2 regions of the Halobacillus amylolyticus genome follow, and region 2 is predicted to be linked to the other one. Evidence: a T-box and tRNA genes for the amino acid it is inferred to sense, from the RefSeq annotation. Region 2 holds a T-box; the other holds one or more tRNA genes.
The links. The T-box of region 2 lies ahead of tyrS (tyrosine--tRNA ligase). A T-box ahead of a tRNA ligase gene usually reads a tRNA of that ligase, here a tRNA-Tyr.
Positions count from the first base shown of each region.

Region 1: it encodes a tRNA-Tyr, which carries the amino acid that the T-box ahead of tyrS (tyrosine--tRNA ligase) is inferred to sense. The anticodon was not compared.

Region 1 covers NZ_CP095075.1:2,494,517-2,510,360, reverse strand. Annotated here, with positions in the region: rRNA gene MUO15_RS12940 (23S ribosomal RNA) at 1-2,475, shown strand, start outside; rRNA gene rrf (5S ribosomal RNA) at 2,671-2,784, shown strand; tRNA gene MUO15_RS12930 (tRNA-Asn) at 2,806-2,880, shown strand; tRNA gene MUO15_RS12925 (tRNA-Thr) at 2,884-2,955, shown strand; tRNA gene MUO15_RS12920 (tRNA-Glu) at 2,973-3,047, shown strand; tRNA gene MUO15_RS12915 (tRNA-Val) at 3,064-3,139, shown strand; tRNA gene MUO15_RS12910 (tRNA-Thr) at 3,145-3,220, shown strand; tRNA gene MUO15_RS12905 (tRNA-Tyr) at 3,240-3,325, shown strand; tRNA gene MUO15_RS12900 (tRNA-Gln) at 3,395-3,469, shown strand; tRNA gene MUO15_RS12895 (tRNA-Lys) at 3,535-3,607, shown strand; tRNA gene MUO15_RS12890 (tRNA-Ala) at 3,672-3,747, shown strand; gene MUO15_RS12885 (HAD-IIIA family hydrolase) at 3,973-4,491, shown strand; gene rocF (arginase) at 4,579-5,481, shown strand; gene MUO15_RS12875 (aspartyl-phosphate phosphatase Spo0E family protein) at 5,491-5,679, opposite strand; gene sigW (RNA polymerase sigma factor SigW) at 5,847-6,410, shown strand; gene MUO15_RS12865 (anti-sigma factor family protein) at 6,425-7,066, shown strand; gene cdaA (diadenylate cyclase CdaA) at 7,314-8,132, shown strand; gene MUO15_RS12855 (CdaR family protein) at 8,125-9,090, shown strand; gene glmM (phosphoglucosamine mutase) at 9,139-10,488, shown strand; gene glmS (glutamine--fructose-6-phosphate transaminase (isomerizing)) at 10,960-12,762, shown strand; gene MUO15_RS12840 (hypothetical protein) at 13,069-13,326, shown strand; gene MUO15_RS12835 (CE1 family esterase) at 13,600-14,679, shown strand; gene MUO15_RS12830 (acyl-CoA carboxylase subunit beta) at 14,822-15,844, opposite strand, start outside.
Region 2 covers NZ_CP095075.1:4,085,433-4,101,276, reverse strand. Annotated here, with positions in the region: gene MUO15_RS20610 (amidohydrolase) at 1-49, opposite strand, end outside; gene thiI (tRNA uracil 4-sulfurtransferase ThiI) at 241-1,443, opposite strand; gene MUO15_RS20600 (cysteine desulfurase family protein) at 1,446-2,588, opposite strand; gene ezrA (septation ring formation regulator EzrA) at 2,880-4,571, opposite strand; gene hisJ (histidinol-phosphatase HisJ) at 4,729-5,529, shown strand; gene refZ (forespore capture DNA-binding protein RefZ) at 5,519-6,127, opposite strand; gene MUO15_RS20580 (GAF domain-containing protein) at 6,247-6,726, shown strand; gene MUO15_RS20575 (sensor domain-containing diguanylate cyclase) at 6,767-8,662, opposite strand; gene rpsD (30S ribosomal protein S4) at 9,025-9,627, shown strand; gene tyrS (tyrosine--tRNA ligase) at 9,810-11,078, opposite strand; T-box leader at 11,136-11,341, opposite strand; gene MUO15_RS20560 (transglycosylase domain-containing protein) at 11,468-14,539, shown strand; gene MUO15_RS20555 (GNAT family N-acetyltransferase) at 14,658-15,308, shown strand; gene MUO15_RS20550 (acetoin utilization AcuB family protein) at 15,310-15,844, shown strand, end outside.

The DNA.
Region 1 (15,844 bases), 1.6 Mb from region 2:
AATCCGGGAGGACCATCTCCCAAGGCTAAATACTCCCTAGTAACCGATAGTGAACCAGTACCGTGAGGGAAAGGTGAAAAGCACCCCGGAAGGGGAGTGAAAAAGATCCTGAAACCGTGTGCCTACAAGTAGTCGGAGCCCATTGATGGGTGACGGCGTGCCTTTTGTAGAATGAACCGGCGAGTTACGACCGTCTGCAAGGTTAAGCTAAAGCAGCGGAGCCGCAGCGAAAGCGAGTCTGAATAGGGCGAAGCAGTAGGCGGTCGTAGACCCGAAACCGTGTGATCTACCCATGTCCAGGGTGAAGGTCAGGTAACACTGACTGGAGGCCCGAACCCACGCAAGTTGAAAATTGCGGGGATGAGGTGTGGGTAGGGGTGAAATGCCAATCGAACACGGAGATAGCTGGTTCTCTCCGAAATAGCTTTAGGGCTAGCCTCAGAATAGAAAGTCTTGGAGGTAGAGCACTGATTGGACGAGGGGCCCCTACCGGGTTACCGAATTCAGTCAAACTCCGAATGCCAACGACTTTGTTCTGGGAGTCAGACCATGGGTGATAAGGTTCATGGTCGAAAGGGAAACAGCCCAGACCGCCAGCTAAGGTCCCAAAGTGTGTGTTAAGTGGAAAAGGATGTGGAGTTGCTTAGACAACCAGGATGTTGGCTTAGAAGCAGCCATCATTGAAAGAGTGCGTAATAGCTCACTGGTCGAGTGACTCTGCGCCGAAAATATACCGGGGCTAAACACACCACCGAAGCTGCGGATTGATCCGAACGGATCAGTGGTAGGAGAGCGTTCTAAGGGCTGCGAAGTCAGACCGTAAGGACTGGTGGAGCGCTTAGAAGTGAGAATGCCGGTATGAGTAGCGAAAAAAGAGTGAGAATCTCTTTCACCGAAAGCCCAAGGTTTCCTGAGGAAGGCTCGTCCTCTCAGGGTTAGTCGGGACCTAAGCCGAGGCCGAAAGGCGTAGGCGATGGCCAACAGGTTGATATTCCTGTACCGCCTCCTTTCCGTTTGAACGACGGGGGGACGCAGGAGGATAAGGAGAGCGCACCACTGGATGTGTGCGTCCAAGCAGTAAGACGGTCGAGACAGGCAAATCCGCTCGGCAACGTCAAGCTGTGATGGGGAGGGAATTTAAGTACCGAAGCTCCTGATTTCACACTGCCAAGAAAATCCTCTAGTGAGGAAAGAGGCGCCCGTACCGCAAACCAACACAGGTAGGCGAGGAGAGAATCCTAAGGTGAGCGGGAGAACTCTCGTTAAGGAACTCGGCAAAATGACCCCGTAACTTCGGGAGAAGGGGTGCTCCTCTGCCGAGGAGCCGCAGTGAAAAGGCCCAAGCGACTGTTTACCAAAAACACAGGTCTCTGCGAAGCCGTAAGGCGAAGTATAGGGGCTGACACCTGCCCGGTGCTGGAAGGTTAAGGGGATGCGTTAGCGCTCTGCGCGAAGCGTTGAACCGAAGCCCCAGTAAACGGCGGCCGTAACTATAACGGTCCTAAGGTAGCGAAATTCCTTGTCGGGTAAGTTCCGACCCGCACGAAAGGTGCAACGACTTGGGCACTGTCTCAACGAGAGACCCGGTGAAATTATACTATGCGTGAAGATGCGCATTACCCGCGACAGGACGGAAAGACCCCGTGGAGCTTTACTGTAGCCTGATATTGAATGTTGGTACAGCTTGTACAGGATAGGTGGGAGCCTGAGAACCCGGAGCGCTAGCTTCGGTGGAGGCGCTGGTGGGATACCACCCTGGCTGTACGGACATTCTAACCCAGGACCGTGATCCGGTTCGGAGACAGTGTCAGGTGGGCAGTTTGACTGGGGCGGTCGCCTCCTAAAGAGTAACGGAGGCGCCCAAAGGTTCCCTCAGAATGGTTGGAAATCATTCGCAGAGTGTAAAGGCACAAGGGAGCTTGACTGCGAGACCTACAAGTCGAGCAGGGACGAAAGTCGGGCTTAGTGATCCGGCGGCACCGTATGGAAGGGCCGTCGCTCAACGGATAAAAGCTACCCCGGGGATAACAGGCTTATCTCCCCAAGAGTCCACATCGACGGGGAGGTTTGGCACCTCGATGTCGGCTCATCGCATCCTGGGGCTGTAGTCGGTCCCAAGGGTTGGGCTGTTCGCCCATTAAAGCGGTACGCGAGCTGGGTTCAGAACGTCGTGAGACAGTTCGGTCCCTATCCGTCGTGGGCGTTGGAAATCTGAAAGGAGCTGTCCTTAGTACGAGAGGACCGGGATGGACACACCGCTGGTGTACCAGTTGTTCCGCCAGGAGCATCGCTGGGTAGCTACGTGTGGACGGGATAAGTGCTGAAAGCATCTAAGCATGAAGCCCCCTTGAGATGAGATTTCCCCTTACGCCAAGTAAGTAAGATTCCTCAGAGACGATGAGGTCGATAGGTCCGAGGTCGAAGCGTGGTGACACGTGAAGCTGACGGATACTAATCAATCGATGGCTTATCTATATTAAAAAGCGGAGACGACCGTTTACGTCCGCTGGGCTAAGTGAGCTCACGTAAAGGCTTTGGTTTTTCAGCCTTGAAGAGAGATCGCTTAGAACATGAGGACTTGGGAGTCGGAGCTAGATTGTCAAACGTTAGAATATGATGTTGGTCTTGGATGTCTTATCCAGTTTTGAGGGTTCACCTCATAACCTATGATGTGGTGGCGAGAGCGAAGAGGTCACACCTGTTCCCATGCCGAACACAGCAGTTAAGCTCTTCAGCGCCGATGGTAGTCGGGTCGATCCCCGTGAGAGTAGGACGCGGCCACGTCAAGTTTTAAAATCATATTATTCCACCGTAGCTCAGTGGTAGAGCAATCGGCTGTTAACCGATCGGTCGTAGGTTCGAATCCTACCGGTGGAGCCACTTGCTTCCATAGCTCAGTGGTAGAGCACTTCCATGGTAAGGAAGGGGTCGCCGGTTCAAGTCCGGCTGGAAGCTCTGAAGAAGTATTTTATGGCCCGTTGGTCAAGTGGTTAAGACACCGCCCTTTCACGGCGGTATCACGGGTTCGAATCCCGTACGGGTCACCATTTTAAATTTCGAATGGGAGGATTAGCTCAGCTGGGAGAGCACTTGCCTTACAAGCAAGGGGTCGCAGGTTCGAGCCCTGCATCCTCCACCATTTTTGCCGGCCTAGCTCAACTGGTAGAGCAACTGATTTGTAATCAGTAGGTTGGGGGTTCAAGTCCTCTGGCCGGCACCATAAACGTCCATTATTATGTGGAGGGATAGCGAAGTTGGCCAAACGCGGCGGACTGTAAATCCGCTCCCATCGGGTTCGCAGGTTCGAGTCCTGCTCCCTCCACCATTTTACTTTTTTATTGAGTATTTATAGGTATAAGATATGTGAACTGGTACATACTAGATTATATAATGTTGGGCCATAGCCAAGCGGTAAGGCAACGGTTTTTGGTACCGTCATGCGCTGGTTCGAATCCAGCTGGCCCAGCCATTTTATTTTTTAATAGCGAGTAAGGCTTTTTTTATTTGTAGAAAATCAAAAAGCTCTTTTTACTAGAGCCATTAGCTCAGCTGGTAGAGCATCTGACTTTTAATCAGAGGGTCGGAGGTTCGAGCCCTCCATGGCTCATCAAAAACGGATATTGCTTTTTGCAACGTCCGTTTTTTTAACATTTATTTTTATATATAACATTGGGGCCTTAGCTCAGCTGGGAGAGCGCCTGCTTTGCACGCAGGAGGTCAGCGGTTCGATCCCGCTAGGCTCCACCAATACATATAATTTAGAAGCTGACGTCATAATAGATGTCAGCTTTTTTTTTCAACAGTAGTGCCCAGCCTGCTTTAGCTTTATCAAATAACCAATTTAATATGGAATGATTCTGATCTTACACGTAACCGTGTACTTTCTGAAAGTTATGCACACACCAGAGTAAAATATCATAATTGTGATGGTTCATCATATGTGTGATAGCTTTAACAAGGGAGGAAGCATAAATGAAAGCTATTTTTTTAGATCGTGATGGTACCCTCGGCGGTTCAGACCAAATCGAATATCCAGGGGATTTTAGTTTATATCCAGGGGTGCAGGAGAAACTACAGATAGTGCAAGTGGAAGGTATCAAACTTTTTTCTTTCACAAATCAGCCTGGCATCGCTAAGGGGCTGGCCACAATGGAAAGCTTCCGTGAAGAGTTGTATGGGTTTGGCCTGGATGGAGTATATGTCTGCCCGCACCTCCCGGTTGATCAATGCAATTGCCGGAAACCAATGATAGGTATGATTGAGCTGGCTTGTCGTGATCATGGGTTACTTCCGAGCGAATGTTTTGTAATTGGCGATCGTTTGAAGGATATGATGGCTGCTTGGCAAGCTGGATGTATGAGTATCCTCGTGCAAACAGGATCGGGTAAGGAATCTCTTAAAGAGTGGAAGCAATTAGATAAGCGTCCGACCATTAACTTCATTGCTGAAGATATTATTCATGCATTAGACTGGCTTACACTGGGCAAATAACGTATATATATGCAGAAAGATGTTCAGTTGAGTCATTCATATGAAACCATCTACAATTAAAGTAAGGAATAAAGGAGGAAACTTATTATGAATAAACAACTTTCAATTATTGGCGTACCGATGGATCTAGGCCAAATGCGCAGGGGCGTCGATATGGGGCCGAGCGCCATCCGCTATGCTGGAGTCGTTGAGCGTCTGGAGAATTTAAAGTACACGATTGAGGATTTAGGCAATATCGATATTCCACTTCCAAGTAAAAAGGACGATAATAAGTTAGACAACCTTCGTAATTTAAATGAAATTACAGAGGGCAGCCATCGTTTAGCTGTTGCTGTGGATGAAGTAGTGGAAAAGGGGAATTTTCCACTCGTCCTAGGCGGTGATCATAGTATCGCAATGGGTACATTAGCTGGCCTCTCGAAACATTATGATAATTTAGGTGTGATTTGGTATGATGCTCACGGAGATTTAAATACGGGTGACAGCTCACCATCAGGCAATATTCACGGGATGCCGTTAGCGGTCAGCCTTGGTATTGGTCATGAAAAGCTAACAGGTATTCTTGATTATGAGCCAAAAATTAAACCTGAAAATATTGTGATTATTGGCGCTCGCTCTCTAGATGAGGGAGAAAGAGTACTGATTAAGGAAAAAGGCATTAAAGTATATAGCATGCATGAAGTAGATCGTATGGGGATGACACAGGTCGTTCAAGAATCTATCGCTTACTTAAAGGACCATACAGATGGTGTTCATTTGAGCTTGGATTTAGATGGGTTGGACCCTGATGAAGCACCAGGTGTAGGTACACCGGTAATGGGTGGATTAAGTTATCGGGAGAGCCACTTGGCTATGGAGATGTTGTACCAATCCGAAATGATCACATCCGCAGAGTTTGTAGAGGTGAATCCAATTCTGGATGAGAAAAATAAAACTGCAAATATGGCAGTAGGCTTAATGGGGTCATTATTTGGAGAGAGTTTAAAGTAATTTGAGGAATTAGGAGCAGCTTACCTCTTGTGGGGTGAGTTGCTTTTGTTTTATGTTCTCAAACTCATTTAATAAGCAATCAAGCTTTACACTAATCCGTATAACACTTTCAGAGGTTAGTGAATTTTCACAGGCCAGTCTACTCATCTCCTTTCTACAAGCTTCGATTTCTTCAAGTAATTTGACTTCGTATCCCATTCTCCCCGCCTCCTTTGGAAAAAACTTTCATTTATTTTTTCTACTACCCTTTTTAATATATAATAAACATATTATTAGTTAAAGGAAAATTTTTATCAAACTTTTGAAACCTTTAGGTATTGTCATTCGTATTAGAAAAACAACCGCAAATGGCGGAGGTATAGTAAATGGAAACGATGATTAGACAAAAGATTAAAGCAGTAAGGAAAGGTGACCAATCAGCTTTCGAGGATATAGTATCCTTTTATCAAAATAAAGTTTACTATATTTGTTATCGGATGATTGGGAATGCATATGAAGCAGAAGACCTTGCTCAAGAGGCCTTTATTCGAGCATATACGAATATTCATACGTTTGATGAGCGGCGAAAATTTTCTACCTGGTTATATCGTATCGCAACTAACTTAACGATCGATCGAATTAGGAAAAAGAAGCCTGACTATTATCTCGATGCTGAGGTGAGAGGAACGGATGGATTAGATATGTATTCTCAATTGGCGATTGATCAAGCGTCGCCAGAGGAAGAGGTGGAGAGTTTAGAGTTACAAAGCTACATTCACCGTGAGATTCTGGCCCTGCCCCCTAAGTACCGTAGTGTCATTGTATTAAGATATTTAGATGAACTGGCGCTTCAGGAGATTGCGGAGATTCTGGACATTCCTGTAGGGACGGTTAAGACAAGAGTTCACCGGGGCAGGGAAGCCTTGCGTAAGAGGCTTCGACATGTGTAAAGGAGTTGAGGGAATTGAATTGCAATAAAGAAGCTGTGGCGCTTATGCATAAATATTTGGATGGTGACTTAGTTAAAGAAGAAGAGAGACGACTGCGTGATCACTTACAAGCTTGCCCATCCTGTCAGAACCATTTCCATGAGCTGAAACGTTCGATTACATTGGTGAAAAATGCCGGACCTGTAACGGCACCTTCAAATTTCACTGCCAGTGTGATGTCCAGCCTTCCTAAAGAGAAAAAGAGAAGGAATTACGTACGCTGGTTACAAAGGCATCCAATGATTACAGCGGCTGCTGTATTTTTTATATTAATGTTTAGTGGCATCTTCTCCGCCTGGAATCAGGACCATCAAGTTACCGTATCTAAGCAAGATGATTTAGTGATTCGAAATAATACGGTTATCGTGCCTGATGGAGTGACTGTCGATGGTGATTTAGTCGTTCGCAATGGCGATCTCAAAGTCGATGGTAAAATTAACGGCGATATCACATTAATTAACGGTGATATCGTAACGGATACCGGTATTGGTGATATTACGAACGGGAAGAAATATCAGGCGTATGTCAGCGGGGAGATACATGAGGTTAACCAAGTGTTTGAGTGGATGTGGTATCATATGAAAAAGTTCACAACAGATCTTTTTTCTTTTGAATAAGCAATGACAGTGACCACTATGAATGGCTCATAGTGGTTTTTCTGGTCCACCGTATGGGGGAGGTAGTTTAGTGTTGGTACATCGCCTCGGGCTTAGTCGTAGCGTGACCAGCGGATCTTAGTTAGGCTTCCACTACCCGTATTTTAACGGAATTTCCTATGTCAACCAGTCTTATAATATTTTCAAAAGTAAAAGTATGATATAATAACATAGGCTATGGCAATTTTTTATAAAAGGAAGTGTAGGCATGCTTGATGGGGGAAATGATGTATTAGATTATCTATTAATAGCAATTGATATCGCCCTTGTCTGGTTTGTTGTATATAAATTAATCATGCTTATCCAAGGAACGAAGGCCGTTCAGCTGTTGAAAGGGATCTTCGTGATACTCGGTATATGGTTATTGAGTAACTTAACTGGACTGACCACACTAAGGTGGCTGATGTCACAAGCAATGACTTGGGGTTTTCTTGGTATTATTATTTTGTTTCAGCCCGAACTAAGGAGAGCTCTTGAACAACTAGGGCGCGGCAGTTTCTTTAGCCGGACGTCCGCAGAAGAGGAAGATAAGGAAAAGTCGATTCAATCGATTATTAAGTCGTGCAATTATATGGCGAAGCGGCGTATTGGTGCTTTAATTACGATTGAACGTGAAACAGGGATGGGTGATTACGTTGAAACGGGAATTGCTGTCGGCGGGCACTTGTCGAACGAACTTTTAACAAACATATTTATACCAAACACTCCGCTCCATGATGGGGCAGTGATACTTAAAGATAATGAAATTGTGGCGGCTGCCTGCTATTTACCTTTATCTGAAAGCCCGTTTATTTCAAAAGAACTAGGCACGAGACATAGGGCGGCAATGGGAATCAGTGAAGTGACGGATGCCCTTACGATTGTCGTATCAGAGGAAACCGGAGCGATTTCCTGTACAAAAAGTGGTGAGCTACACAGAGACTTGAATCAAGAAACGCTAGAAAGTATTCTGAGAAATGAGCTTGACTTTGGATCCAAAACCCCTGCCTCAAAATCATGGAACTGGAGGGGGAAAAAGAATGGATAATTTATTTAGGAATCGGTGGTTCATTCGAATTATCTCATTGCTCTTAGCCGTGCTCTTATGGGTTTCTATTAATATTGATGACAGTATGGATTCAGAAGATCAATGGTTAGGTGAAGGTTCTTCCGAGATGGAAATTATGAATAACGTTCCCATTGAAGTTCGTTTTGATAGCGAGCAATATGTTGTAAGTGGATTGCCTCAGAACGTTGTGGTCACTGTTGAGGGTTCGAACAGTGCCATAACCCCTGTCGTCAGGCAACAGAGCTTCACGGTATATGCTGATTTAACTGATTTAGGACCCGGTACACACGAAGTATCTCTTCAACACACAGGGATAACGAGCAATCTAACTGTCAATATTGACCCCAAAGAAGTCGAAGTGACAATCGAGGAGAAAGACAGCAAGGATGTTGGGGTGAACGTGGACTATATTAATGAGAATGAGATTGAAAATGAATATGTGATAGGGGAAGCCAAGGTTGATCCAGAACAGGTCACCATCACAGGGTCAGCAAGCGTGATTGACCGTGTTGCTCTTGTCCAAACGATTATTGATGTCGGATCAGCTGAGGGTACAATTGAAGATGTGGAAGCACCCGTGAAAGTCTATGATGCACAAGGGAATGAGCTGAATGTCTTGTTAGATCCATCAACGGTTGAGGTAACCGTCCCTCTTACCAAACCAAAGAAGACGGTACCGGTTTCAGTTACACCACAAGGAGGAGCACCTGAAGGGGTTATTATTGATTCTATCACGACAGAGACGGAGGAAGTGGTGATCAGTGGTCCTAAGGATGTGCTTGCTCAGATAGATACCTTAAGTGACATACCAGTCGATGTGACAGAGATTTCTGGGGATCAGACAGCGGAAATTGAAATTCCGTTGCCAGAGGGAGTCAATAGTGTTGATCCTAAAAAAATAGAAGTTGAAATAATTGTAGACCAACAAGCGCAATAGATAAATGGAGAACGAATAATAGGGGATTAGGAAAGAGAGGTTGCTGTTATGGGTAAATATTTTGGAACAGATGGAGTCCGTGGTGTTGCAAACAAAGAGCTTACACCTGAGTTTGCTTTTAAACTGGGACGTTTTGGCGGCTATGTACTGACTAAAAACGTCCAAAGACCGAAAATATTAATCGGACGAGATACACGTATTTCAGGTGAAATGTTTGAAGGAGCACTTGCTGCTGGACTTCTATCAATTGGTGCAGAAGTCATGCGCCTGGGTGTCATTTCTACTCCTGGAGTAGCTTACTTAACAAAAGCTCTTCAAGCTGAAGCGGGTATCATGATCTCCGCTTCACATAACCCCGTTGAGGATAATGGAATTAAATTCTTCGGTCCTGACGGGTTTAAATTAACAGATGCTCAGGAACAGGAGATCGAAGCACTGATCGATGGGGAAGAGGATACATTACCTCGTCCATCAGGGGCCGACCTTGGTCAGATCAATGACTACTTCGAAGGTGGTCAGAAATACATGCAGCATCTGAAGCAAACCGTAGATTTCGAGTTTGAAGGATTGCATATTGCTCTTGATTGTGCGAACGGGGCTACATCATCACTAGCTTCCCACTTATTTGCGGATCTGGAAGCAGATATATCATCTATTGGTTCCTCTCCAGACGGATTGAACATTAACAAAAATGTTGGATCAACGCATCCAGAATCACTGCAGCAACTCGTCAAGGATAAGAATGCAGATATAGGACTAGCTTTTGACGGCGATGGCGACCGCTTAATCGCTGTCGATGAAAAAGGCAGCATCGTTGACGGTGACCGGATCATGTATGTTTGTGCTAAATATATGAATGAAAAGGGAACATTAAATCATTCAACTGTAGTCTCAACAGTCATGAGCAATCTTGGCTTTTACAAAGCGGTTGAAGCTCAAGGTATGAAGAGTGATAAAACAGCAGTAGGTGACCGTTATGTGATGGAAGAAATGCGCCGTGGCGGCTATAACCTTGGCGGTGAGCAGTCTGGACACATCATTTTCCTAGATCACAACACAACAGGTGACGGCATGCTGACAGCCCTTCAGCTTGTCAATGTAATAAAAGAAACCGGAAAACCATTATCAGAACTTGCAAATGAAATGGAGAAATTTCCTCAAGTTCTGAAAAATGTCCGCGTTATTGATAAGCAGCGGGTTCAAACCCATCCACGTATTCAAGAAGCGATCCAAGTTGTCGAAGAAGAAATGGGTGAGAGTGGCCGTGTGCTCGTACGTCCATCTGGAACTGAACCGCTTGTCCGTATCATGGTCGAAGCACCGACAGAAGAACAATGTGAAGGGTATGTTCAAAAGGTTGTTCAAGTCGTTGAACAGGAATTAGGAATGAAAGAATAACGAAAGCTCTTGCGCAGGAGGCACAGGTTTACCTCCTGCGCATACTTTATTACATACGATTAACAATAGGGCAACAACTAAAATAATAATTGACCAAATCAGCCGATGTCGGGTAAAATGAAGATTGGCTTGAGAGATTTAGCGAAGCAGGTTTCCTGTACTCGTTAAATTGAAGCAAGACCGTTATTCAACTACATGAAGGAGGAACGTAAGGTAATTTGTTCATAAAGCGCCAGGGCTGTGATCGAGCGAAGAGACACAGTTGACGAGGAGGAGAATCATCGATCTTTCGGCGGATATCTCCCGGTTGCTTCACTTCAACCGCACGTTTATGTGTTAAACCAGAGAGGCGACTCTTTGTCCAAACCACATGTACAAAGTGAAACAAAAAATGGTAACGGGAAAGGGGTAATCGACTGCCCCTTATTAAAGGTTGTCGTTTACTCCTTTCTCCTTAGGAGGATAACAACTATGTGTGGAATTGTAGGATATATCGGACAAAAAGATACGAAGGAAATTTTGCTGAACGGATTAGAGAAACTTGAATATCGAGGCTATGACTCTGCCGGAATTGCAACACTTAATAAAGACGGTGTAAATGTTTCAAAAGTGAAAGGGCGGATTGCTGCATTAAGAGAAGCGGTAAATGAGAACGTCCATGCAACGATGGGAATTGGGCACACTCGCTGGGCGACACACGGTGCTCCCAGCCGAGAGAATGCGCATCCGCATCAAAGTACGACAGAGCGATTCACAATCGTTCATAACGGGGTAATCGAGAACTATATGGATGTTCGCGATCAGTACCTAGCTGATGTGGAACTTCAAAGTGAAACAGATACAGAAATTATTGTTCAGTTGATTGAAGTTCTTAATAACGACCTTAACGACGTGGCGGCAGCTTTCCGTAAAGCTGTTGAACTGCTGACAGGTTCTTATGCGATTGCCCTTATGGACAGTGAAGACAGCGAAACCATTTATGTAGCGAAGAACAAGAGCCCATTGCTTGTCGGCCTTGGCGACGGCTTTAATGTCGTAGCTAGTGACTCAATGGCTGCACTTCATGTTACAGACCAATTCCTTGAGCTGATGGATAAAGAAACAGTCATCCTCCGTCGTAACGGAGTAGAAATTTTAGACCCTAACGGTGAAAAGGTGTCTCGTGAACCGTTCACAGCTGAAATCGATGCCACAGACATTGAAAAGGGCACATATCCTCACTTCATGCTCAAAGAAATCGATGAACAACCGTTCGTTATTCGCAAAATTATCCAAGAGTATCAGAACGACAACGACGAAATCAAACTAGATCCAGAGATCCGCGAAGCGATGAAAGCATGTGACCGTATTTATATCATTGCAGCAGGCACAAGCTACCACGCTGGTCTTTTAGGTAAACAGTTTATTGAAAAATTGGCAAATGTCCCAGTAGAAGTTCATGTTGCTAGTGAGTTTTCTTACAACATGCCGCTTCTTTCTGAAAAGCCATTGTTTGTTTACATTTCTCAAAGTGGGGAAACGGCAGACAGTCGTTCTGTCCTAGTTCAAACGAAAAAATTAGGCCATCCAGCCCTAACAATTACAAACGTACCTGGATCAACCCTTTCCCGAGAAGCGGATTACACGATGCACCTGCATGCAGGCCCGGAGATTGCCGTAGCATCAACCAAAGCCTATACAGCACAAATGGCGGTACTCGCTATTCTTGCCGTTGATACGGCCCGTGCAAAAGACATCGAACTGGATTTTGATCCAATGCAAGAATTAGGTATAGTTGCTAATGCGATGGAAGCTTTAACAGATCAAAAAGAAGATCTTGAAAAACTGGCGCGTGACTACTTGTCAGTGACTCGCAACTGCTTCTTCATCGGCCGTGGCATCGATTATTATGTAGGCTTGGAAGGATCACTTAAGCTAAAAGAAATCTCCTACATCCAAGCAGAAGGATTTGCAGGAGGAGAGCTGAAGCACGGGACCATTGCCTTAATTGAAGAAGGTACACCTGTTGTCGCACTCGCAACGCAGGAGAAGGTGAACTACTCCATCCGTGGAAACGTGCAAGAGGTAGAAGCACGTGGTGCCAACAGTATGATCATCAGCATGAAAGGTCTCGACAAAGAAGGGGATGCATTCGTCATCCCACATGTCCATGACTTGCTTACGCCGCTTGTGTCTGTTGTCCCGCTGCAGCTTATTTCTTATTATGCAGCGCTTCACCGTGATTGTGATGTTGATAAGCCGAGAAACCTAGCGAAGAGTGTGACAGTTGAGTAATCTTTCTGCATAGAAGACACGACTTGATCAGATACAAGAAAGCTAGTAATCGAAATGTATCTTAAAAGACCTTAACTTAGAAACTAAAGTTAAGGTCTTTTTTAGATAAAGGGAGAGATAAATTAATCGAGTAGGATGAAAGTTTAGTTAAAGCATTCAATAATATAGCCATAGAGGAATTTGTAGTATCATTTTAAGTCTAACTCAAATACTCGGCAATATTATGATAATATAAATAGCATAGGAGAAAAGATGATTGAGGAATCATAATCATCTATCATTGAACTATATCAGAGGGGTGAAGTTATGTTTAGGGAATCTGACTTTCCAACAGAGGAAAACAAGGAACAATGGATAAGGAAACGTAATAAGAAACTGGAAGAAATGGGACAATATTTTCAGAGATATTTCCATCTAACAAAGGTTAGAGAGAACGATAGTAGCTATGAGGTACAAGGTTACGTTTATCACCCAGGGTATGGTGAGATTAAAATGGCGTTTGAGTTTACCTATGAGAATGTGGCTAAATTCACAGATTTGTTTGAGGAAATAGAAAATAAATAATGGTGTAGTTTTGTGAATGACTAAAAGCTATGAAACAGAATATCGCACAAAAGAATCCTAACTAAACGTTTATAGTTAGGATTCTTTTGTGCGATAGGAGTTTGGAAATCCCTGCACTTGGAGTTTGCACCTAAACAAGGGATTCTTGTTCTGGGTTGTGTTTTGCAGTATTTTCAATGATATGCACGTTTCTTGTGAACCTTTGTCTTAATTCACAAATTTCCTCTTTATTATAGTAATATCTATATTACTATAATCCAAAAGAGTTAGGGAGTGATTGAAGTTACTTTACTAAGGAAATTACCAATCTCTATATTCATGAGCCTTGTACTCATTATGTCGTTCGCCTCAACGGCACTAGCGGATAAGCCCCACGATTATGAACAAATACCGGCCGGCTTCCAAAGTGATTCCTTTGAATTTGAAGGATATGAGAGAACCTTCCAGTATTATGTGCCAAGTTCTTATAGTGGAAAGAAATCAGTTCCGCTTATGCTCTCTTTTCACGGGAGAGGTAGTAATTCAGATGGACAAATTGGATTAACCGGGTTTGAAAAAGTAGCGGAAAAAGAAGGATTTATTGTAGTATTTCCCGATAGTACTGAAATAGATGATGGAAACTTGACAGCACCGAGCCATCGTTTTCAATGGAACGATGGGAGAACAGATACACCTCAGTATCGGGCAGGGGTAGATGATGTGGCGTTTACTTCCGAGCTAATTGATTACTTTGAAGAAAAATTCAATATTGATCCAAGCCGGATATATGCGAGCGGGATGTCTAATGGTTCTATCTTTTCTAATCGATTGGCCGTAGAATTGTCCGACCGCATTGCTGGAATAGGGGCAGTAACAGGGCCACTAGCCCCATCAATAGCCGAAAAAGCTCCAAAGGGGCCAATTACAGTTGTTCTGTTCATGGGGGATCAGGACCCTATTGTGCCATATAATGGTGCACCTAGTGTACTTCTGGGTGCAGAATCTACTGTAGATTATTGGGTTGAGGCAAACGACACGGCTTCGAAGCCGAGAGTCACTTATTTACCTCAGACAGCAGAAGGTGATCCTACGAAAATCCGCCGTGAGGTTTATAGTGGTGGAAAGCACGGTACAGAGGTTATCTTCTATAAGATGGAAGGAGCAGGTCATACTTGGCCGGGTGGACCACAATACTTACCGCCAGAGTATATCGGCCTTGTATCTAATCAAATCAATGGGAGTCAATTAATTTGGGACGAGCTTAAAACACATAGACTCCCAGGTGCAAAAAGCCAAGGTAAACAGTTGCAATTAGCGGAGTCACTTTTAGATAGTAAACAGCACTTTGCCGTTCCTTATAGGCCAAAGAACTAAGTCCGTTTTCTAATAAGGGTTTCACCTAAAGTCCCGTAGCCTAGATGTAGGGGAGACACATAAAGAATATGATAAAAAGACGCGACATTTTTAAATGTCGCGTCTTTTTTGAGATAATCCGGCGCTCAGGAGAGATCTTAACTTAAAAACCGGTGGGCCAGTTAGCTAGTTTTCTTTCACTTTTACTCCCATTATTCACACAGGAAAATTCTAGTGCCTGGCATAGAAATTTTCTAGTATCACTCGGATCAATCACATCATCAATAAGATGTTTGGAGGCCGCTTTATAAGGAGAACTATCGAATGCCCAGCTCTCTAATAATTTTTTTCTATCTTCTTTTGGGTTTTCCGAATGCTGTAGCTGCCGTCCATATACAACATTGACACCGACTTCAGGGCCTGTAAAGTTAATTTCGGCTGTTGGCCAGGCAACAACAAAGTCAGCTCCCATAGAAGGTCCGCACATATTTCCGTAGGCCGCCCCAATACTTTTACGGATGATCACGGACAATTTAGGAACAGTGGATTGGGCTAGTGCTTGATTCCATACCATTATTTTGGTTGGGACCTTTTCTTTTTCTGCCTCCATACTAATTCGGAAACCAGGGGTGTCGTGTAAGAAAACTAAAGGAATATGATAGGAGTCGCATAAACAAATAAAGTCGGCCGCTTTTTCACATTCTTGAACTCCGGCAGCACCAGCATATTTATTTGGTTGATTGGCGACGATTCCAACGACCTTTCCGTTCAGATGAGAAAGGACAGTCAGCAATGCTGGTCCGAACATGGGTTTATATTCAAAAAACTCTCCATCATCTACTATTTCGGCAATGATTTTGTTCATATCATACACTCTATTATTTCGCTTGGGTAGAACGTTAAGGATGTGCTGTAATGAACGATTCGGGTCATCTTTTGTTGGTTTAGTTGGTGGCTCTTCCTCCGCATTTAAGGGCATATATTGAAAAAAATCCTTTACTTGTTGAATGCACTCTTTTTCCGAATCACCAACCTTGTCCACTTGACCAGTTGAATTCATATGAACGTTCCAGCCACCTAAATCTTCTGTTGATACCTTTTGTCCATTTGCCATCTCAAGCATGCGGGGTCCAGCCACAGCCATACATGTTCCCTTTAATTGTGAAACAAAGTCAGAGGAGACGCC
Region 2 (15,844 bases):
CCCCCTCCGTTTTCATCGTATATATTTTACCGCCATACCATAACTTCATTTACCTGCCCCTTCCTATTGATTCTATTTTTACAATACATAATTTGGCCGAAAAAGTAAAAAATTGTGTTGCAAGTATAGACTCGAAAATACACCGTTTTTGAACCATTGAAGCTGAAATTTGCATATTTGACACACGAAGCGCAATCCCTCGTAAAAAGCTCACGATGCGATGCAACGTGAGCCTTCCACTTAAAGCAAATCCTCAAACTCGTCTTTACTTTCTTCATTACCATTTACTTCCACGATATAGGATTGCTCAATGGCGTCAGCAATATCCTGACTGAACTCGACAGTAGACTCATAATAGCTCGCTTTTTCCCTTGTTGGCTTAGTTTTCGGAGCTTTCGGTACAAAAATCGTGCAACAGTCTTCATACGGAAGCACAGAAAGATCATACGTGTTAATCTTTCTTGAAACACCTATAATTTCAAGCTTATCCATAGCTGCTAACGGGCGAATAATAGGTAAGTTCGTTACTTCATTAATGGCATTCATACTTTCCATCGTTTGACTTGCCACTTGACCAAGGCTCTCCCCGGTCGTCAAAGATAAAATTTCTTGTTGCTTAGCTATTTGCGCACTAATTCTCATCATCATCCTGCGCATAATCGTCATACTGTACCCTTCAGGTGTCTCACGGTGAATTTTCTCCTGGATAGCGGTAAAAGGAATAATATGGACCTTTATTTTGTTCCCGTACTTAGAAAGTTCGCTCGCAAGGTCCAGCACCTTTTGCTTGGCACGTTCACTCGTATAGGGGGGAGAATGAAAATGAATGGCTTCAAGCTCCACGCCCCGCTTCAATGTCAAATATCCTGAAACCGGGCTATCGATCCCCCCTGAAAGAAGGAGCAGTGAATTACCAGTTGTCCCGACCGGAAGTCCGCCGGCACCCGGGTAATCCTGTGCAGTTATATAAGCAGCATCATTTCGGACCTCTACCTTTAACTCAACATCCGGGTGATGAACGTTAACAGTGATCCCTTCCGTATTTGAGAGTACATACCCGCCGATCAGTTGATTCAAGTCTTGCGAGCGGATTGGGAACTCCTTGTCGGCTCGCTTAGCTGACACTTTAAATGTTCGTGCTTCAGGAGAATCTTGTAACGCAGCCAATGCTGCCTGCTTTATTACATCTGCATCTTTCTCCACTTTTATTGCAAAACTTAAGGTATGGATTCCAAAGACTAGCTGACACTTATTCATTACTTGATAAGGATCTTCACCGTTTAGGAGCACATACATCCGGTCCCTTTTTTTAGAAACACGAACATTGTTGAATTCCTTCAACTTTTTGATTAAATTACTTTGTAGTTTACGTTCAAAATACTTTCTGTTTTTCCCTTTTATAAACAATTCACCATAGCGAATTAAAATGTGATCAAATTCCATAGTTACCTCCCCATCGATGTTTTTAAATGAACAATCGCCTCTTTTAGTGCTTGAATGAATTGATCAATTTCTGTCACTGTATTTTGATAGGACAAGCTAATTCTTAACGATGAAGTTGTCCGGGAAGCATCTATCCGACAAGCCTTCAAAACTGAACTAACATCCGGTTGTTTAGAGGAGCAAGCAGATTTTGTAGAAATATAAATTCCTCTCTGGGCTAGTGTATGAATGATTACTTCTGGCTTAAATCCAGGTAGTGAAACATTTACGATGTGTGGAGCACTATTGACAGGAGAATTAATAAGCAATGAATCTATTTGACTAAGCTGGTGCCTAACATATTTTTGAAGACTAATTAACTCTGGCAAGTGATTTTGTTCCTTATCCATAATTAACCTTAGTGCTTTAGCAAAGGCCACAACCGCTGGCAAGTTCTCTGTCCCAGCTCGCTTCCCATTCTCTTGACTGCCACCATGCAGCAACGGAAACAGGGTTACATTGCCGCGCACAAACAATGCCCCTGTTCCTTTTAACCCGTGAATTTTATGTCCAGATACTGAGCACAAATCAATGTTTGACTGCCCAACATTCATCGGTACTTTTCCAAGTCCTTGAACATGATCAACGTGGAAAAACAACTTCGGATACTTTTTTGCTATCTTCCCGATTTCCTGAACAGGCTGAATCGTCCCAAGTTCATTATTAACTGACATAATGCTTACTAAGATGGTATCTTCGCGTATTGTATTTTCGAGATCGCAAGGGTCGACGTAACCTTCCTGATCTACACCGAGATAGGTCACCTCAAATCCAAGGTCCTCCAGCCCACGGAAAGCTTCTAATACCGATGGATGCTCGATCTGTGTTGTAATCATATGCTTTCCTCTATTTTGATGCTGAAGAGCAATTCCTTTAATAGCCAAGTTGTTAGCTTCCGTACCTCCAGAAGTAAACAGAACCTCATTAGCCTCGATCCCCATTATAGCAGCCACCATGTTCCGTGATTTTGTAAGCAGTCTTTCCGCTTCACTTCCTAAAAGGTGGATAGAAGAAGGGTTAGCATAATAGGTCGTTGCTGCCTTCATATAACTTTCCAGTACCTCTGGTAATGGTTTCGTTGTCGCGCTATTATCTAAATAAATCAATTCGGTGGCACCCCTTTTCTACGTTGGCAGTCCATTATACTATCATAACATGCTCCGGAAATAAATATTTGCACTCATAAATAAAGCTAGCATCCTTGTTAGATGCTAGCTTAATGCAAATCGATCTAATTTAGATTTTGTGTGTGAAGGAGAGTGTCAATGCGTAGCTTTCCACCTTCCCTCATATCTTCAGCCCAATTTCCCATTATCACGTGCGTCTCCATTTATGGTTTCTTTGTAAGGCCTTCAGTCTTACCCATTTCTTCCGTTAACGATCAACTGTTAAACTTCCTAAACAGGTACTTGTTCTCCTTCTTCAATGCGGCTGAATGCATCTGGATCAACTTCCTTTATTGCTGAACTAGCTTTTTCTAAAGCTTCCTCGTAACGGTAAGATCTGAAATCATTTTCAGCTTCAAGCAGTTCTGCAGCTAATAAAGGATACTTACTGCGATAGCGGTTTCCATATTGAATGAGACGCTCAACTAGATGGGCCTTTTTAATAAGAACTTCGGCATCTTGATTAACCGCCTGTGTATGTTCGATTGCTGCTCCAAGCTTATCATTCACTTCCACCATGTCCAACGGCTGTAATTCGAGGCTTTGAAACACATGATCAATATCTTCACCGGCTTTTTGCATTTCCTCGAAAAAATAGACAGGAATGCCAGGTAGATTACTTCTTTTCAACCGTCGATGAGTGTCAAGAATCAACTGTTCCATTTCAGCTAACTTATTTTTAGCTTCAAGCTCATCTTTACGAAGGGTTTGCACCCGTTCGTTAAAGCTCTTGTGCTTAACATTAAGCTCGCCTAGCTGTTCTTTAAATTCCTCAAGCTCAACCCGAAGCTCTGAAAAAGAAGTTTCCCCATCTTCACGTTTTTTTTCAAAGTTTAGGTACTTTTTCTTTAGAAGTGTCATGGATTGATCTATTGTACGGTGGGTTTCTAGATCATCAGACTCCATTTGATAGGTCACCTGTAAGTCGTCTAACTCTCGGTTTGTCTCTTGTAACAACGTATCCAACTCTTCAAGAGATGCCTGGAAGGAGGGACGCTGTTTCTCAACAAATGTGTTAGCAAGAGCTTCTTGTTCGAGTGTTTGATAAATTTCCTGAATTCGTGTATCGATTTCCTCTATCAGCGCTTGAACGCCTTCTTGATCACCTTTCTCCAGAGATTCCACACTTTTTTTCAGTTGTTCCTGATAATTCTCTATTTCTGGTATAAAACCAAGGTGTGAAACACGGTAGCCTTCCTCGTCCATATCTCGCATACCAGCCAGCAGCTCTGATAACTGTTCAGGAAGTTCGGTTTGAGTTTTCTTTAAATGCTCCGGGAAGGACGCTGCTTCTTCAGATAAAAGAACAAGTTTATCGCGGACCGACTGAACAAGATCATTTGCTTCCAAATAATTTCCCTGCTCAACTTTTTCCTCATACTTATCTAGGTCACTTTCCAGCTCTTCAGCTCTAGATTCAAACAATCGAACAGCCTTACCGTATTGATGCCGGTTATGTATGAGCTTCTTCTTCAATTCTTTTAAGTCAGGAGCTAAAGCTTCAATTTCTAAGCGACTGCTTTTCTCCGAATCTAACAGCACTTCTAACTCATTAAACATTTCTTCTATATCTTGCTCAACAGCTTGCAGCTTTTTCTCCGTGTGATTCAGCACTTTTCTTACACGTTTCATCCGATAACGATCAGCTGCTTCTTCAGCATCAAACAGGTCTTCTTCTAGATCGGGAAGTTCTCTAGTTAAAATCTCATCCCAGCGACTACGCCACGTTTCAAACCGCTCCTGAGTTTGACCAGAGAGATTTAATGCTTTTACACGGGATAATTCTTCTGTTACATTACGATTCATGATGTCCATCTTCCATCCCTCTAAACGGTCGACTTCATCATATACTTTCTTTCGCCAGATCAATCCGAAGATGATCAGTGCGATCAGTACTAAAATGCCCCCAATGAAGTACCTCATAAACAGCCTCCTTACAAAATACACGTTCGCAGATCTTTACGTTTTTATTAAAAATTAGTTATCTCTTATGATACCATGGATATAATCATTTTGGCTAAAATATTTCAAATTTATTAACATATTGACAATTAATGCAAAGGAGAGGAAGAGTAAACATATGATTGACGGTCATATTCATTCGCCTTACTGTCCACACGGGACTTCTGACTCCCTTGAATCTTACGTGGAACAAGCAATTAAAACTGGATATACATCTATGACATTTACTGAGCACGCCCCCTTGCCCCCATCCTTTAATGATCCTGTACCAACCAAGGATAGTGGGATGAACCCACGGCTTCTCGAAGCTTATATAAATAATGTGAGAAATGTGAAGAAAACTTACGAATCTGACATTGAGGTTAAGGTCGGGCTCGAGGTTGATTATATTTCAGGCTTTGAGGAGGAAACGAAGCTTTTTTTAGATGAATACGGACGCTTTCTTGACGACAGCATTCTATCTGTTCATTTTTTACCCATAAAGAAGGATTGGTACTGTATTGATTACAGTGCATCTGTATACAGAGAAGCCCTGGCAGCAAGCGGCAGCCCGAACAATTTGTATCAGTTATATTATGATGTTTTAGTTCAATCTATTTCAGCTGATCTAGGAGTCCATAAGCCTAACAGGATTGGTCATATGACACTAATTAAGAAATTCCAGCAGCTTTATGAACCGCCTGTAGCATGGGAACAGATGGCCATAGATTTTTTAGACCATGTGAAAGAAGGTTCAATGACACTTGATTATAATGGAGCGGGGATGTACAAAGAACATTGCAAAGAAGCCTATCCACCACTAAAGATTGCTAGAAAGGCTTCTGCAAAGGGAATTCCACTTATATACGGTTCAGATGCACACAGCAGCTCTGCAATCACACAGGACTATGATGGACTTGATTCTTCTCTCATACGCTAAAGACTCGTTTTGCTTTTAACGCTTTACGATCCATCATAAGGGAACTGTACACATCAATAAAATGAGCTATCGATGTATCCGAGTGCAGCGACTCTTGAAATTCTAGTGGCATAACGAACGGTGCATTTAATAACCCCTTAAGCTGGACTAAGCACAATTTTTCTCTATATGTGATCTCAAGCTTGTTCGTTTTGTTAAATAAAAGCTTTGTGAGCAAATGGTTTTCTTTAGCTAAATAGGTTACCAGCATTTCTCTGGCAAATACTGTATTTAATGTTAACTCTCGATTGACCAAACAAGAAAGTTGATAATGTTCCTGCTTATAATGTAAAATTCTTTTCACTAATGATTCTAAATTTTGTTCCGCATTTGTATTAACCTCTTGTTCGATTATTTCAAGGTAGGGTTCAAAATAATGAATAGCTAGTGATTCGAACAGCCCTTGTTTACTTTTAAAGTAGTAATGAATCAATGATACGTTAACCTTTGCACGATTGGCGATATCTCGAACGGATGTCCCGCTGAACCCTTGACTGTAAAATAATTGGCATGCGACATCTAACACCTTTTGTCTTGTTGAATTTTGACGGTTCATCATTGGATTCCTCCTTACTAGGGAATTCCCTACAAACGATGAATTTCCTCTAAAAATCGTACACCAATTACCGACAAGACGGCAGGAATCCTGTCGAACAATAATCTTAAGGAGGCTTTACTATGTTTCAATCCACACATTATAAAGGAACGAAGGAAGATCAATATCACATGCTCATCAAACAACTAGATGCCCTGCTTGATGGCGAACCTGACGAAATAGCGAATCTCTCAAACGCATCGTCGTTATTAAATCAATTTCTCGATGATGTGAATTGGGTAGGCTTTTACGTATGGAGGGAAAATGAACTTGTTTTAGGGCCTTTCCAAGGTCTTCCAGCGTGTGTACGTATCCCCGCTGGTAAAGGGGTTTGCGGAACAGCTGTCTCGGAGGGTACTTCTCAACGAGTCCATGATGTGAATGCCTTCCCAGGTCATATTGCCTGTGATTCAGCCAGCCAATCAGAACTCGTCGTTCCGATTTTCAAAGACGGGCAAATCTATGGGGTTTTAGATATAGACAGTCCCTCTATAGGTCGCTTTGATGAAGCGGATGAAGAACATCTATCCCTTTTTGTTAAAACATTAGAAAAGCATATTTAATCATGAAGTCTTTATACTTTAAACATGAAAGAACCGCCCTTTATTTTGGAGCGGTTCTTTCATGTTCCTGAACTGGGGCTGAACAGATCTGATTCTTCCCTGACTTTTTTGCCCGATAAAGAGCCTTATCAGCTTGTTGAACAAGAGACTTCGCTGATGGTTTGCTTTCGTCGATCCAAGAACAAATTCCACAAGAGACAGTGACGAGCGGTTCTGTCATATGGGCAACTCTCCCCCGAATGGACTCTGCGAGCAATAAGGCTTCTTCATGCATAAATCCCGGCATGTAAATAGCTAGTTCCTCGCCTCCCCACCTAGCAGCCAAACCGTTTATTCCGACTTCCTGCTTCATAACGTCGGAAACTTGTTTAATGACTTCATCTCCTGTCTGGTGTCCAAAAGAATCATTGATTTGTTTAAAGTTATCAATGTCAAATAAAAAGAAACTCCCTTGTTGGTCTAACTCCAGATGACGGATGACGCATTCTTCTAAATGGTTTCTAGAGTGAAGTTTTGTTAAGTAGTCGGTGATAACGGTTTTCTCCAGTTCTTCTCTTAGCATGGCATTGGCAAAAGCAAGTGTTGAATGATGCACAAGTGATTGAAGCAGTTTAAAAGATTCGAAACTAAAGAAGTAGGGTTCTCTATGAAGAACTATTGTAAGACCGTTTAACTGTTCATGATCTATCATTGGAACGGCCATAACCGATTTATAAGGAAAATCAACCTCTGAATGAATCCTTGTACGTAAGTCACCGATAAAAACAGGTTCTTTCTCAACTAAAACAAACTGATCAATTTTCGAGATGACGTCCCGAGATTCACCTGAAAGATTGTTAAAAAAAGCCGTACTGCCTTTTAAGACCGAATACTTATTTGATTGTTGCTGATGAAAGGAAAGAAAACCTACTTCGTCCGCCTTACAAAAATCACTAATCTGTGATGTCATATAAGTAATTTTCTCTGTTAGACGCATATTTGAACTGAGTTTATGGGCGGTTTCGTTAATTAGCTGCAAATCATTAACTAGCTCTCTTGAATGCTGATATAATCTAGCATTTTCTAACGCGTTACCAGCTGTATTTGCAATCTGAACGAACAATTCAATATCTTTCTTCGCGAAAAACAGGTAACTTGGTGCAACAATTTGCAGCACTCCATACACTCCTTGTTTACCCTTAAGAGGTGCATACAAATAAGATTGTTTCTCTTTTGTACGCACTTCAACTTGCCACTCACCTGTCAGATAAGCCCTTGTGCTTGCTCTATTTGAATTACCGCCTTCATAAGACAACTCTCTCACAGGTAAGTCATGACTTGCGTTGTGGTTCTGTGATAACGATAAGTAATAGTGGTACTCAGGGTGTACTTTTCTTAGAGTCGAAATAACTTCTTTAAGTACACCGTCCATATCTATCGAGGAATGTATCTTTGATGTAATATTATATAAAAGCTCGTATTTTTTCTTCTCATCATGAGCCGTATAATAGCTCTCAGCTTTAACTAAGTACTTAGTGACCTCAGAAGCTATGGTTATAAGCTCGCCCCTGCTCCTTCTAGTATATGGACTCTGTTGAAGCATAATATAGCCTAGCCTTCTTGTTTTAGGTCCTAATGGTAATACAAGTGGACGAGCCTTATAACGTGCTATTACATAATGACTGCTAAGGAGGCGGCACGGATCGCCTGTTTCGGTGGTATTTATTCGTTCCGGAAACTTGTGATTTTCACTAGTGGTTGAAACTAGACAATAATCTCCTTCCCCTTCATCTAAAAGGTAGAAAGCAGCAAAATCTGCCTGCAAAAAGTTTTGAATTTCATTTGTTAATTCAGTAACAAAGTTTTGAAAAGATAAAGCCGTCCTCATGAAATACAAATTTAATAAACGTGATTGAATGGATGGTACTCCATTTGTTTCCTTCCCCTGCAGTTTCATTATTATTTCACTCCCACCTTACAGCACATATGTTTAAGCCTATTATACCATTACTTTATACCTTTTTTGTTAAAGTAAGTGTTAAAATTAAACATTTTTATGAAAATAACATAGCTAAAGGTCCCTTATAAAAACATACCTTGACTTATACATAAAAAAAAATTATAATAGCCTTTGTGTAAAATAAACGGCAGCCTATGTGAATCCGGCGCCTGATTTCATTTTGTTCCTCGCCTTATGAGGTGCATCGCGTAACTCTCTGCTGCTGGAGCGATGGTGCATGAAAACAAAATGTGCAGCGTTATGAGGAACACACACTGTTTTTATTTTATGCAAAATAAAATAAAGAGGGGGAAATACCAATGGCACGTTATACAGGATCAACCTGGAAAAAATCACGTCGTTATGGCATTTCTTTAAGTGGAACTGGTAAGGAACTAGACAAACGTCCTTACGCACCTGGACAGCATGGTCCAAATCAACGTAGAAAACAGTCTGAATATGGACTTCAGCTTCAAGAGAAGCAGAAGCTTCGTTTCATGTATGGCCTAACTGAGCGTCAATTCCGTCGCATGTTCGAAGAAGGCGGGAACATGAAAGGGATTCACGGTGAGAACTTCATGATTCTTCTTGAATCTCGTTTAGACAACCTTGTTTACCGTCTTGGTCTAGCTCGTACGCGCCCACAAGCTCGTCAGCTAGTTAACCACGGTCATGTGACTGTTGATGGCGGACGCGTAGATATTCCATCTTACCGCGTAGCACCAGGTCAAGTGATTGGTCTTCGTGAGAAATCACAAAACCTAGATATCGTACAGGAAGCTGTTGAAGTGAACAACTTCGTACCAGAGTATCTTACGTTCGATGCTGACAAGCAAGAAGGTACTTACTCTCGTTACCCTGAGCGTTCTGAACTTCCAGCTGAGATTAACGAAGCTCTTATCGTTGAGTTCTACTCTCGTTAATAGCTCCTTTAAGAAACCACCCTTAACTAGGGTGGTTTTTATTTTGAAAGGTATTGGAAATTATTCCCACCTCAGGTCATTCAAAATTTGGATGACCTGAGGTGGAAGGAAATGGTTATAAGCTAGAAATTCCTCTTCATCCTTAAAGACAAAAAGAGCCTCAGAAAGAGACTCTTTTGTTTTTAAACATATCGAATTAAAAAGTATTTCTTCTTACCTCTGCGGATGATTGTAAATTGATCTTCAATACGATCCGTTTCATTAATTATATGCTTTAAATCCTGATTTCTATCTCCATTTATATAGATCGCTCCATTATTAATATCTTCCCGCGCCTGGCGTTTGGATGAAGAAATGCCAGCTGTAACCAATAGTTCAATTAATGCTGGTTGTTTTTCTTCAGAATGATAGGCGGGTACATCTTTAAAGCCCTGTTCTATCTCATTTCCTGAAAGAGCCTTAATATCTCCGCTAAATAAAGCTTCACTAATTCGTTCAGCTTGTTTTAATGCCTCCTCGTCATGGATAAGGCGAGTCATTTCTTCAGCCAGACGTCGTTGAGCCATCCGTTTTTCTGGCTGGGCCTCCACTTCCTTCTCAAGTTCAGCAATATCTTCGTGACTCAAGAATGTGAAGTACTTCAAGAATTGAATAACATCACGGTCATCCGCATTAATCCAAAACTGGTAAAACTCGTACGGTGTTGTTTTCTCAGGATCTAGCCAAATCGCTCCGCCAGCAGTTTTCCCAAATTTTGAACCATCCGCTTTTGTAATTAACGGCATTGTTAACCCGTAAGCTTCGACTTCTTTCTCTCCAGCTGCTGACCTACGAATGTATTCAAGACCGGCGGTAATATTGCCCCACTGATCACTGCCCCCAATTTGCAGGGTACAACTTTCTTTCGCATTTAACTGTTGGAAATCGAGCGCTTGTAAAATCATATAGCTGAATTCTGTAAAACTTATGCCGCTTTCGATCCGGGACTCCACAGAATCTTTAGCCAGCATGTAATTTATGCCGAAGTGTTTTCCAGTATCCCGCAAGAAATCAATGACTGTCATTTGCGATAGCCACTCATGATTGTTTCTAGCGACAGCAGCATTTTCACCTTCATCAAAATTAAGCAGCTTAGCTAGTTGATTGCTAAGTTTTTCACTGTATCCAAGCACCACTTCAGCCGAATTAAGCTGTCGCTCCGTAGACCGCCCGCTTGGATCTCCTATCATCCCCGTACCGCCACCGACAAGTGCGATTGGACGATGTCCAGCCTCCTGGAATCGTTTCAACAATAACGCTGGTACTAGATGACCGATGTGTAGACTGTCCCCGGTCGGATCAAACCCACAGTACAGTGTCACTTGCTTTTCATTTAAATGCTTTCTTAATCCTTCTTCGTCAGTAATTTGATTAATTAAACCACGCTTTTCTAAATCTGTTAAGATATCCAATCCTGAACACTCCTTAGTTTGCCGAATTTTTAAAACAAAAAAAGACCTCTTCCCCAAAAAAGGGACGAGGTCTTTTCGCGGTACCACCCTTGTTGCACATGACATGCCACTCTCACTGATAACGGTTTATTCAACCGTCTTCTGGTCTTGCCAGAAGATTGCTCCCGACCGTAATTCAAAAGTAAATGTATGCTGACTCCCAGCAACCGTCAGCTCTCTGGATTAGTGATCTACTTTTTACTTCAGCCATTCATCACACGAATATTTTAACTGTATTCCATTATTATCATAACCTGTGCAAAAAGGCAATGATAAATTGCTGTTGAGTTATGTCTCTTAAATAGCGGATGTGTTATAATATAGTTTGGAATTTAGGAGGGTTTTTATATATGGGGAAGAATAAAAAATTTGATTTTAAATCTCTTAAGTCTCTTTGGGAAAAAGGAGTAATTCAAAAAAGTACCCGCATAGGTTATGATGTGACCTGGAATATCATATTATTTTTCATCATTCTTGGTGTAGTTGGACTATTTTTCGCTGGCGGAGTCGGAGCCGGTTACTTCGCATCACTCGTTAAGGACGAGCCTATGAGAAGTGAAGCCGAAATGCGAGAAAGTATTTATAACTACGAGGAAACATCTGAAATTTATTTTGATGATGAAAATTTCTTAGGAAAAATACAGTCAGATCTATACAGAGAAGAAGTGACGCTTGACCAAATGAGTAAACACCTGCGGCATGCCGTTATCGCCACAGAAGATGCTTATTTCAACACACATAACGGTGTCGTACCTAAAGCCGTTATGCGAGCCGTCATGCAAGAAGTAACCAATGCTGCCGTTAAAACCGGTGGTAGTACGTTAACACAGCAGCTTGTTAAAAACCAAATCCTTACAAATGAAGTGTCATTTGAGCGTAAAGCAAAGGAAATGTTAATCGCATTAAGAGTAGAACGCTTTTTTGAAAAAGAAGAAATCTTAGAAGCATACTTAAACATTGTTCCCTTTGGCCGAAATGCGAACGGTCAAAACATAGCAGGTGTTCAAACTGCAGCCGAGGGTATATTCGGCGTGAGTGCAAAGGAATTATCTATTCCTCAAGCCGCTTTTATCGCGGGACTTCCCCAAAGCCCGTTTGCTTATACACCATTTAAAAATAATGGTGAACCAAAAAGCACCGATGCCCTTCAACCTGGAATGAACAGAATGAAGGAAGTTCTTGAAAGGATGTATGAAGCTGAATACATTACGAAAGAACAATATGAGAAGGCACTGGACTTCAATCTAGCAGAAAATCTAGCAGAACCAACTAGTACTTCACTAGAGAAGTATCCATTCTTAACAAATGAGATTCATAGACGCGCAAAAGATATAATTGTCGAGCAATTGGCTAAAGAGAATGGTCACACAATGGAAGATGTGGCGAACGATGAAGCACTGGCGGAAGAGTATAATGTGCTAGCAGAGCGTCGTTTAAGTACTGGCGGATTCAAGATTCATACAACGATAGATCAAGAGATTTTTGACGCTCTTAAGGAAGTGAAGAACAATTACAACCGATACCCTCGGAATAAGACTGTAACAGTACCGGACTCTGAAACAGGGGAACCCGTCCAAACAGTGATTCCTGCACAAGTAGGAAGTACCGTTATTGAAAATTCTACAGGTAAAATTAAGGGCTTTATTGCAGGTCGTGACTTTGAAACCCAACAGCTAAACCACGCTACACAGTCACTTCGTTCTAACGGAAGTACAATGAAACCGTTGGCCGTTTATGGGCCAGGGATCGACATGGGACGTATTCATCCCGGCTCCGTATTTGCAGACGTTCCTTATCAATACAGGGGCACTAGCGATAACGTAGGGAACTACGGTGGAGGATATCATGGACTTGTATCAGCGCGTTACGCGTTAGCGAAGTCTTATAACGTCCCTGCTGTTAAAGGATATATGCGAATCATTGATGAAAATCCAGCTAAAAATTATTTAGAGAAAATGGGCTTCACAACATTCGGTGAAGATGATTATACTAACGCTTCTTTAGCCCTTGGCACAGCTCTTGTGACCAATGAAGAAAACACCAATGCCTATGCCACATTTGGTAATATGGGGAATTTCGTCGATGCGTATATGATCGAAAAAATTGAGACACAAGATGGCGAAACTTTTTATCAGCATGAATCAGAAACAACTGAAGTGTTTAGTCCGCAAGCCGCATATCTCACAATCGATATGCTGCGCGATGTATTAGAATATGGAACGGCAGCCGGATTAAAAGGACAGCTTACGTACCCTGGTGTCGACTGGGCTGGCAAGACAGGTACATCACAAAAGTATAAAGATACATGGTTTGTCGCTACTAACCCTAACGTTACAGTAAGCATGTGGATGGGGTATGATGAAGAAGCAAGTTTACGAGGTGTTTCAAATTATAGTGGAAGAAATACAGCACTGTGGGCTGATGTAGTTAATGCCGTATCGGAAATCCGACCAGAGCTCATGGTTCCAGACAGTGGTTTCCAGCGTCCAGAAGGAATTGTTTCACGTTCCTACTGTGCTACTTCTGGTTTACTAGCCTCTGATTTATGTTCATCCGTAGGGCTCGCGCAAAGCGACCTCTATATTGCGGAATACGCTCCTACAAAAGTTGATGATAGTCTGATTAGCGGTGAGTTTGTTAGAGTGAAGAGTAATTTAGTTACTGCTGGAGCAAATACACCGAATGAATTCATCATTGATGGCGGCGGTGTAACACTAAGTCCTGAATTTATCAAAGAAAACAATTATGACTCGCAATCAACTTTGAACTATTTAATTCCAAACAGAGGGGCATGGAACAATGTTGCTCTCCCTTCATCCGGATCGTTATCCACATCATCGATCGAAAATGATGGGAACAGCCCCGCAGCTCCCGGATCAGTTTCAGCAAACTCATCAGTGATATCCTGGTCTGCCTCTTCTAGTAACGATGTCGTTGGTTATAGAGTGTATAAGGCATCTGAGCCTGGTGGATCATTTACATTAATAGGAAATACGACGGAAACTTCCTTTAACTTCTCTGGCGGTGATGGGATCTATGCCGTACGAGCTGTAGACTACTTCGGCCAATCGTCTGGTAATTCATCAACTGTAAAAGTTGGTAAACCCGGTAAAGCTGACCCAGAACCGAAGCCAGAACCAGAGGAAGATCCTAAACCTAAACCTGAAGAGGAGTCAGAGCCATCCTCAGATTCCGAAGCAGAAACCGAAGAACCCGTCTCAGGGTCCTCTGAGTCAGCAGACCCAGAAAACCCTGAGGCATCTCCAGAAGCTAGCTCGGCTGATGATAACGAAACCCAAGCCGGTAGTGAGGAAAGTTCTAATACTGAAACTGAACAACCAAATGAAGGTAATGCAGGTAACACAGGTAATCAAGACAACGTGAACAATGATGATTCAGAACCAAATGCCGACGAACAGTAATCACTAACTCCAGCCTCTTTTTAGGGGCTGGAGTTTTCTTATCTTTGAACATTTAAAATAACAAACATTCATGTATAATGTGAGTAGATACAGAATTTTCACACTAGGTGGTGATGTAATGAGACATACAAAGACCTATCACTCTGAAACTTTTGATACACAATTTGGACCTCTTATCATCGAGGGGCCTCTGTCATCCGAACAACTGGCTAAATATACATTTGATGAAGGATTGCATGCGTTTCGTCCTCCAGTCAAACAATTTGAAGCATTACAAAGTATTGCTGACTTTGAGGAAGGAAGGATTGTTGTCGCTAGACATAAAGATAATATCATCGGTTACGTTACGTATCTTCACCCAGACCCTTTAGAACGATGGTCTGAAGGCAACATGGAAGATCTTATTGAGCTTGGTGCAATTGAAGTGATCCCACAGTTTCGCGGCTTCCGTGTAGGGTCACGTCTGCTCCAGATTTCAATGATGGATGGATATATGGAGAACTATATCATTATCTCTAATGAGTATTATTGGCATTGGGATCTTAAAGGAACACGTCTTTCGATATGGGATTATCGAAAAGTGATGGAAAAAATGATGTTTGCCGGCGGATTAACCCCCTCCCCAACAGATGACCCCGAAATCATTTCCCATCCGGCAAACTGTTTAATGGTGAGAATCGGTGAAAACGTTCCTGCCTCCTCTATAGATCAGTTCGATCATCTACGGTTTCTCACCCGTCATCAATACCGAAAAGCAAGGGGCGAATAACATGTTAGTTGAAGAGATAATGAATAAAGACGTCATCACACTATCGCCTAACGATGGGATCGAAACGGCATTAAAACTGTTAAATGAACATCACATTCGTCATATTCCAATAGTGGATCAACAAAACTGTGTGGTTGGAATTGTTTCTGATCGAGATGTACGGGATGCTAGTCCTTCAATATTTGATGCTCCTGAACAACCAGGACAGCTTAAAAATCCTATTGAGTCGATTATGACAACACCTGTTACTACCGTCCACCCTCTGGATTTTGTTGAGGAAGTGGCCGGGATCTTTTACGAGCAAGAAATTGCCTGTGTACCTGTTACTAGAAATGATGAACTTGTCGGCATCATTACAGAAAAAGACATGCTTTATACACTAATCCAGCTTACCGGAACAAATGTACAAAGCTCACAAATTGAAGTGAAGGTCATTAATAGACCTGGGATTCTCCCCCAAGTCACGCAAGTTTTCGGAAAACGTAAATTGAATATTAGCTCTGTTTTAATCTATCCTTATAAACCAGATTCAGACT